Orrella dioscoreae: one gene and its partner. The protein of the gene in region 2 interacts with the protein of the main gene of each other region in a pairwise test. Links are inferred from orthologs where the notes say so. Each region holds a gene or a part of one and is shown on either strand. Other genes may lie near its edges.

Region 1 (3,419 bases), 2.8 Mb from region 2 along the record:
CGCCACGGCGAAGACCGGCAGCAGCAGGAAGAGGCCCAGCATCCGGCAGGCGAACAGGCCCGCCAGCGCCACGCTGGCGCGGCGCTCGTCGGATGTCATCTTGATGGTGGGTGGAGCCGACATCGGGAAAGGGACTCTTCGGAACGGCCGGCGGGCATCGTCACACCGGCAGGTTGGGCGCGCTATAGTACCAAGTTGGCCTTCGCGCCACCTTGCGCCAGATCGTCCCGGTCTGGCGTTTCATGCATTCCAACGCGGGGCCCGGGTCCGATGACTCGAGTCCGGCGTGTCAACGAGCGCCAGAACCGCCTGATGGACGAGATACGTATCCGGGGTGCCCGCACCCACAATCTCAAGAACGTCTCCCTGGACCTGCCGCGCCAGAAGCTCGTGGTGGTGACCGGCCTGTCCGGCTCCGGCAAGTCGTCGCTCGCGTTCGACACGCTGTATGCCGAGGGCCAGCGCCGCTACGTGGAAAGCCTGTCGGCCTACGCGCGCCAGTTCCTGCAACTGATGGACAAGCCCGACGTGGACCTGATCGAAGGGTTGTCGCCCGCGATCTCCATCGAGCAGAAGGCCGCCGGCCACAACCCGCGCTCCACCGTCGGCACCATCACCGAGATCCATGACTACCTGCGCCTGCTGTATGCGCGGGTGGGCACGCCCTATTGCCCCGAGCACGGCCTGCCGCTGGAAGCGCAGAGCGTGAGCCAGATGGTGGACGCCGTGCTGGCCTGGCCGGCCGAGACGCGCCTGGCCATCCTGGCGCCGCTGGCCCGCGCCCGCAAGGGCAGCTTCGAGGACGAAAGCGCGTCGCTGCAGGCGCAGGGCTTCGTGCGCCTGCGCGTGAACGGCGAGATGGTGGAGCTGGACAGCCTGCCGCCGCTGAAGAAGAACGAGAAGCACGACATCGACGTGGTGGTGGACCGCCTGCGCGTGCGCCCCGAAAGCCAGCAACGCCTGGCAGAGAGCTTCGAGACCGCGCTGGGCCTGGCCGAAGGCCGCATCATCGCGCTGGACATGGATTCCGGCCGCGAGCAGATGTTCTCCAGCCGCTACGCCTGTCCGGTGTGCAGCCACGGCCTGCCGGAACTGGAACCACGCCTCTTCAGCTTCAACAACCCGGTGGGCGCCTGCCCCAGTTGCGACGGCATCGGCCAGCTGGGTTTCTTCGACCCCAAGCGTGTCGTGGCCTTCCCGGAACTGAGCCTGGCCTCCGGCGCCATCCGCGGCTGGGACCGCCGCAACGCCTTCACGCACTCGCTGCTGACCAGCCTGGCCACGCACTACGACTTCGACATCGAATCCCCGTTCGAAAGCCTGCCCGAGGACACGCGCCACATCGTGCTGTATGGGTCGGGCCAGGAGGAGATCTCCTTCTTCTACCTGAACGAGAAAGGCAAGAGCTCGGTCAAGCGCCACGCCTTCGAAGGCGTCATCCCCAACCTGGAGCGGCGCTGGCGCGAAACCGATTCGCCGGCCGTGCGCGAGGAACTGGGCAAGTACCGCGCCATCCGCACCTGCCCGGACTGCGGCGGCTCGCGTCTGCGGCCCGAGGCGCGCCACGTGCGCATCGGCGACGATGAGCCGGGCAGCTATCTGCCGCGCGCCACGCTCGCCTCGCCGGGCAGCCGCATCGAGAAGGAAGCGCGCGGCCGCGAGTCGGGCCTGGCCATCTATGAAGTGGAGGCGATGCCGCTGTCGGACTGCCTGGCGTGGTTCCGCAAGCTGGCGCTGACCGGCGCGCGCCAGGAGATCGCCGAACGCATCGTGCGCGAGATCGAGGCGCGCCTGGCCTTCCTGAACAACGTGGGCCTGAATTATCTGTCGCTGGACCGCAGCGCCGACACGATCTCGGGCGGCGAAGCCCAGCGCATCCGCCTGGCCAGCCAGATCGGCTCGGGCCTGACGGGCGTCATGTACGTGCTGGACGAGCCGTCCATCGGCCTGCACCAGCGCGACAACGACCGGCTGATCGGCACGCTGAAACACCTGCGCGACCTGGGCAACAGCGTCATCGTGGTCGAACACGACGAGGACATGATCCGCGAGGCCGACTGGGTCGTGGACATGGGCCCGGGCGCTGGCGAACACGGCGGCCAGGTGGTGGCCGACGGCACGCCCGAACAGGTGCAGCAGTCGCCGGCATCGCTGACCGGCCAGTTCCTGAGCGGCGCGCGCGCAATCGCCGTGCCCAGGCGCCGTGCCTTCGACGACGAGCAGGTGTGGCTGGAGCTGACGGGCGCCACGGGCAACAACCTGAAGTCGGTGGACCTGCGCATTCCGGCCGCAAGGCTGGTGTGCATCAGCGGCGTCTCGGGCTCGGGCAAGTCCACGCTGGTGAACGACACGCTGGCGACCGCCGTGTCGCGCGCGCTGCACAACGCCCAGACCGAACCCGCGCCCTATGTGGCGCTGAACGGCCTGGAGCATTTCGACAAGATCATCAGCGTCGACCAGAGCCCCATCGGCCGCACGCCGCGCAGCAATCCGGCCACCTACACGGGCCTCTTCACGCCCATCCGCGAACTCTTCGCGGGCGTGCCGGAAGCCCGCAGCCGCGGCTACGACCCCGGCCGCTTCAGCTTCAACGTGAAGGGCGGCCGTTGCGAGGCCTGCCAGGGCGACGGCGTGGTGAAGGTGGAAATGCACTTCCTGCCCGACATGTACGTGCCCTGCGACACCTGCCACGGCAAGCGCTACAACCGCGAGACGCTGGAAATCCGCTATCGCGGGCGCAACATCAGCGAGGTGCTGGACCTGACGGTCGAGCAGGCGCTGGAGTATTTCGATTCCGTGCCCGCCATCTCGCGCAAGCTGCACACGCTGGTGGACGTGGGCCTGTCGTATGTGCGCCTGGGCCAGAGCGCCACGACGCTGTCGGGCGGCGAGGCGCAGCGCGTGAAGCTGTCGCTGGAACTGTCGCGCCGCAGCACCGGGCGCACGCTGTACATCCTGGACGAGCCCACCACCGGCCTGCACTTCGCCGACATCGAACTGCTGCTGCAGGTGCTGAACCAGCTGGTGGAGGCCGGCAACACGGTGGTGGTCATCGAGCACAACCTGGACGTCATCAAGACCGCCGACTGGGTGGTCGACATGGGCCCCGAGGGCGGTGGCGGCGGCGGCCGCATCGTGGCGCAAGGCACGCCCGAAGACGTGGCGGCCTCCGCCGAAAGCCACACCGGCAAATACCTGGCGCGCGTGCTGAAGCGCTGAGCCCGCCGCTCAGTCGCCCAGCGCCCGCCCTTCGCGCCTGGGATCGGCGCCGCCCTCAAGCAGGCCATCGCGCTGGATCACGATGCCATGCACGCCGCTGGGAAACGGCAGCACCTGCACGGCATGGCCCATGCGCTGCAGCGCGGGCGCCAGCGTCGCCACGGCCGTGCCTTCCTCCAGTTCCGTCGCCTTGTTGCGGC
Region 2 (5,050 bases):
GTCCTGCAGCGACACGGAGTCCAGGTAATCGACCATCTTGCGGTTGAGGGTGGCCCACAGCTCATGCGTCATGCACTTGCCGGACTTGCCGTCATTGCCACTCGTACAGTCCCGCTTGCCGCCACAACTCGTGGCGTCCAGCGGTTCGTCCACCGCGAAGATGATGTCGGCGACGGTCACGTTGCGCGCCAGGCGGGCCAGCGAATAGCCGCCACCCGGGCCGCGCACGCTCTCGACGAGCTCGTGCCGGCGCAACTTGCCGAAAAGCTGTTCCAGATAGGACAGCGAGATGTTCTGGCGCTGGCTGATCGCCGCCAGCGTCACGGGGCCACTGTGCTGGCGCAAGGCCAAGTCGATCATCGCCGTCACGGCGAAGCGCCCTTTCGTGGTCAGCCGCATGATGTCTTTCCTTTAGGCCGGGAATGGCAAGGGGGAGTCCCCGCGCCCTTCACCAATACCTGAGCAATTAACTCAAGCATACCAAATTCCCGACTATTTTGCTTGGGTACCTCACGTAAAAAAACGCGCCGAAGCGCGTTTTTTCTGGGAATTCCCGGTCTGGTGGGAATCAGGCAGCCTGATACTGGGTGGCACGCTTGCGCACCAGCTCCAGCACGCCCTGACAGGCGTCCTCGATGTAATCCAGGACCTTGCCGAAGCCTTCCGGGCCGCCGTAGTACGGATCGGGCACAGTGGCCTCTTCGAATTCGTTGGCGAAACGCATCAGGAGCATCAGCTTGTGCTGATACTGCTTGGGGCATTGCTGCTGCATGGCGGACAGGTTTTCCCAGTCCATGGCCAGGATCAGGTCGAAATCACGGAAGTCTTCCGCCGTGACCTGGCGCGCTTCGCGATGGGCCATGTCGTAGCCGCGCTTGCGCGCTGCGGCCTGAGCGCGCGCGTCCGGCGCCTCGCCCACGTGGAAACCATGGGTGCCAGCCGAATCGACGCCGACCACGTCGGACAAACCGGCGTCGGCGACCAAATGGCGAAACACGCCTTCTGCGCTGGGCGAGCGACAGATATTACCCATGCAAACGAAAAGAACCTTGGTCATCATGTCCATAAGTGTGCGGGAAAACCCGCAACAAGGCAAGTTTTTTTTGCACGTGCGCAAGGGCGGTGCAAAAAACATGAAACAAGAATAGTTTCTTTTAAAACAACCGCTTAGCAAGCACCTTTCACGTCCCTGACGAGGCAGGAATCCCCACTTCGGGGCCCAGTTGTCCACAGCTGTGCGCAGTGCAAAAAAGGCCATGCACCGGGGCCTGCCATCAACGTCTGATATGCACCACATTCATGCATATCGGACGTTTCCATTACATGGATCCCTGCCCCAGCAAGGCCTGGTCCTTCAGCTTCTGCAGCGTGTCGCGGGTGGCGGCGGCCTGCTCGAACTCCAGGTTGCGGGCATGATCCAGCATCTGCTTTTCCAGGCGGCGGATTTCTCGCGCCAGGGCCTTCTCGTCGCCCAGCAGGGCCAAGGGCACGTCGTCCGCCTTGGGCTTGAGGGATTCGGCCCCCACGACGCCGTCGATGAGTTCGCGCACGGCCTTGTTCACGCCACGGGCCACGATGCCATGCTCGGCATTGAATGCCTGCTGGCGCTCCCGCCGGCGCGAGGTCTCGTCCATGGCGCGCCGCATGGAATCGGTGATCCTGTCTGCATAGAGTATGGCGTGGCCATTTAGGTTCCGCGCCGCCCGGCCGATCGTCTGGATCAGGCTGCGCTCGGAGCGCAGGAAGCCTTCCTTGTCGGCATCCAGGATGGCCACCAGGGAGACCTCGGGGATATCCAGGCCCTCGCGCAGCAGGTTGATGCCCACCAGCACGTCGAAGGTGCCCAGGCGCAAGTCGCGCAGGATCTCCACCCGCTCCACCGTATCGATGTCGGAATGCAGGTAGCGGACCTTCACGCCGTGCTCGGACAGGAAGTCGGTCAGGTCCTCGGCCATGCGCTTGGTCAGCGTGGTCACCAGCACCCGCTCGCCGGCGCCCACGCGCAGGCGGATTTCGCCCAGCAGGTCGTCGACCTGGGTCCGCGCCGAGCGGACCTCGACCATGGGGTCGACCAGGCCGGTGGGCCGCACCAACTGCTCGACCACGTTGTCGGTGTGCTCGTTCTCGTAGGCCGACGGCGTCGCCGAGACGAAGATGCACTGGCGCATGCGCGCCTCGAACTCTTCCAGCTTGAGCGGCCGGTTGTCCAGCGCCGAGGGCAGCCGGAACCCGTACTGCACCAGGGTTTCCTTGCGCGCCCGGTCGCCGCGGTACATGCCGCCCAGCTGGCCGATGGTGACGTGGCTCTCGTCGATGAACATGAGCGCATCGGTCGGCAGGTAGTCGATGAGCGTGGGCGGCGGCTCGCCGGCCGCGGCGCCCGAGAGGTGGCGCGAGTAGTTCTCGATGCCCTTGCAGAAGCCCAGCTCCTGCAGCATTTCGAGGTCGAAGCGGGTGCGCTGCTCGAGCCGCTGCGCTTCCACCAGCTTGCCGTCCTTGACGTAGAAATCCAGCCGCTCGCGCAATTCGGCCTTGATGGTCTCGATGGCGCGCAGCACGGTGTCGCGCGGCGTCACGTAATGCGAACCGGGATAGACGGTGTAGCGCGGCACCTTCTGGCGCACGCGGCCGGTCAGCGGATCGAACAGCTCCAGCGACTCGACCTCGTCGTCGAACAGGGTCAGGCGCAGCGCCAGCTCGGGGCTTTCCGCCGGGAAGATGTCGACGGTTTCGCCGCGCACCCGGAAGGTGCCGCGCGTGAAGTCGGCGTCGTTGCGGGTGTATTGCATGGCCACCAGGCGCGCCAGGATCTCGCGGCGGCCGATCCGGTCGCCAGCGCGCAGGATCAGCACCATGGCGTGGTAGTCGCCAGGGTTGCCGATACCGTAGATGCACGAGACCGTCCCCACGATCACCGTGTCGCGGCGCTCGAGCAGGCTCTTGGTCGCCGACAGGCGCATCTGCTCGATGTGCTCGTTGATGGACGAGTCCTTCTCGATGAAGAGGTCGCGGGTCGGGACGTAGGCTTCGGGCTGGTAGTAGTCGTAGTACGAGACGAAGTACTCGACCGCATTGCGCGGAAAGAACTCCCGCATTTCCGCATAGAGCTGCGCGGCCAGCGTCTTGTTGGGCGCCAGCACCAGGGCCGGGCGGCCCAGCTGCGCGATGGTGTTTGCCATCGTGTAGGTCTTGCCCGAGCCCGTCACGCCCAGCAGGGTCTGGAACATCAGCCCGTCGCGCGCGCCCTCCACCAGCTGGCCGATCGCGCGGGGCTGGTCGCCCGCCGGCGGATAAGGCTGGTAGAGGTGGAAAGGACTGTCCGGGTAGTCGACGAAACCGCTATCGCTCATGCTAGACTGGTGTGGGGTAAACAGAACATTATCCCCCCCGATCCTGCCAGCGTCCACCCTGCCCTTCCGGCGCATTCCTGCCGCCGCCCCGGGCCCGCGCCGACGCCCGGCCCGATCCAGCCCCTAGAGACACCCCGCCGCGCCGGCCCACGCCGACGGGCAACCGAGATTGAACGACAGCTTTGTCCTCCATCCGTCACGCTTTCCTAACCTCCCCTCCTTTGCGGCCCTAGCGCCCATTCCGCCCTCATGATCTCTCCCTTTGCTTCCGTCGAACTCGCCCCGCGCGACCCGATCCTCGGCCTGACCGAGCAGTACAACGCCGACACCCGCCCCGGCAAGGTGAACCTGGGCGTGGGCGTCTATTACGACGACGAAGGCCGCATCCCGCTGCTGCAAAGCGTGCGCCGCGCCGAACAGGCCCGCCTGGAAGCCGCCGCGGCCCGCGGCTACCTGCCCATCGACGGCATCGCCAACTACAACCAGGGCGCACAGAAGCTGCTGCTGGGCGAAGGCTCGCCGCTGGTCGCCGAAGGCCGCGTGCTGACCGTGCAGACCCTGGGCGGCACCGGCGCCCTGAAGGTCGGCGCCGACTTCCTGCGCGCGTTCCTGCCCGACGCCAAGGTCGCCATCAGCGACCCCAGTTGGGAAAACCACCGCGCGCTGTTCGAACGCGCCGGTTTCGACGTCGTCACCTACGCCTATTACGACGCGGCCACCCGTGGCCTGAACTTCGCCGGCATGACCGACAGCCTGCGCGCGCTGCCCGAAGGCAGCATCGTCGTGCTGCACGCGTGCTGCCACAACCCGACCGGCGTGGACCCCACCGCCGAGCAGTGGGCTGAAATCCTGGAAATCGTGAAGGCGCGCAAGCTGGTGCCCTTCATGGACATCGCCTATCAAGGCTTCGGCGACGGCCTGGAGCAGGACGCCCAGGTGGTGCGCCGCTTCGCCGACGCCGGCCTGACCATGCTGATCAGCTCGTCGTTCTCGAAGTCGTTCTCGCTGTACGGCGAGCGCGTGGGCGCCCTGACCGTCGTGGCCGGCAACAAGGAAGAAACCGGCCGCGTGCTGAGCCAGGTCAAGCGCACCATCCGCACGAACTATTCCAACCCACCCACTCACGGCGCCAGCGTCGTGGCCGCCGTGCTGAACTCGCCCGAGCTGTTCAAGCTGTGGGACGAGGAACTGGCCGGCATGCGCGACCGCATCCGCCTGATGCGCCAGGAACTGGTGAACAAGGTGAAGGCACATGGCGCCACGCAAGACCTGAGCTTCGTCGTGAAGCAACGCGGCATGTTCTCGTACTCGGGGCTGTCGGCGGCGCAGGTCGAGACGCTGCGTGAAGAATCGGGGATTTATGCGCTGTCGACGGGCCGTATCTGCGTCGCTGCGTTGAACAGCCGCAATATCGACGTCGTGGCGGCCGCGATTGCCAAGGCATTGAAGTAATCCCGCCGTCTCCGGCAGGACAGGCAAAAAGGCCCCGAGGGGCCTTTTTGCTTTTTGGGCGGGGCGCCGCCGTCGGCACGAGGGCGCCCGCCCCGGCTCAGACGTCGACGCGATAGCGTTCGATCACCTCGGGCCGCAGGCGGATCCCCAGGCCCGGGGCTTGCGGCACGGCCATGTAGCCATCGCGGATGTCCGGAAAACCCTCGGGCAGCTCCCACAACAAGGGGTCGCGCTGGCGATTCGCGAAA

The links.
Region 1: the proteins of uvrB (region 2) and uvrA interact in binary tests that used the Escherichia coli proteins (3 or more experiments, as listed by UniProt). The link is inferred for Orrella dioscoreae from one-to-one orthologs.

Annotation. Positions count from the first base shown.
Region 1 is NZ_LT907988.1:4,814,869-4,818,287, forward strand. It holds uvrA (excinuclease ABC subunit UvrA), read left to right. Parts: upstream 1-312; coding sequence 313-3,219; downstream 3,220-3,419. Other genes in the region: ODI_RS22040 (MFS transporter), read right to left, coding at 1-123; ggt (gamma-glutamyltransferase), read right to left, coding at 3,229-3,419. UniProt on the Escherichia coli protein: The UvrABC repair system catalyzes the recognition and processing of DNA lesions. UvrA is an ATPase and a DNA-binding protein. A damage recognition complex composed of 2 UvrA and 2 UvrB subunits scans DNA for abnormalities.
Region 2 is NZ_LT907988.1:2,046,794-2,051,843, reverse strand. The notes cover bases 836-3,761. They hold uvrB (excinuclease ABC subunit UvrB), read right to left. Parts: upstream 3,351-3,761; coding sequence 1,320-3,350; downstream 836-1,319. Other genes in these bases: ODI_RS09585 (amino acid aminotransferase), read left to right, coding at 3,600-3,761; ODI_RS09595 (low molecular weight protein-tyrosine-phosphatase), read right to left, coding at 836-1,060. In the rest of the region: Fe-S cluster assembly transcriptional regulator IscR, read right to left, coding at 1-399; more of ODI_RS09595, read right to left, coding at 569-835; more of ODI_RS09585, read left to right, coding at 3,762-4,802; ODI_RS09580 (mandelate racemase/muconate lactonizing enzyme family protein), read right to left, coding at 4,900-5,050. UniProt on the Escherichia coli protein: The UvrABC repair system catalyzes the recognition and processing of DNA lesions. A damage recognition complex composed of 2 UvrA and 2 UvrB subunits scans DNA for abnormalities.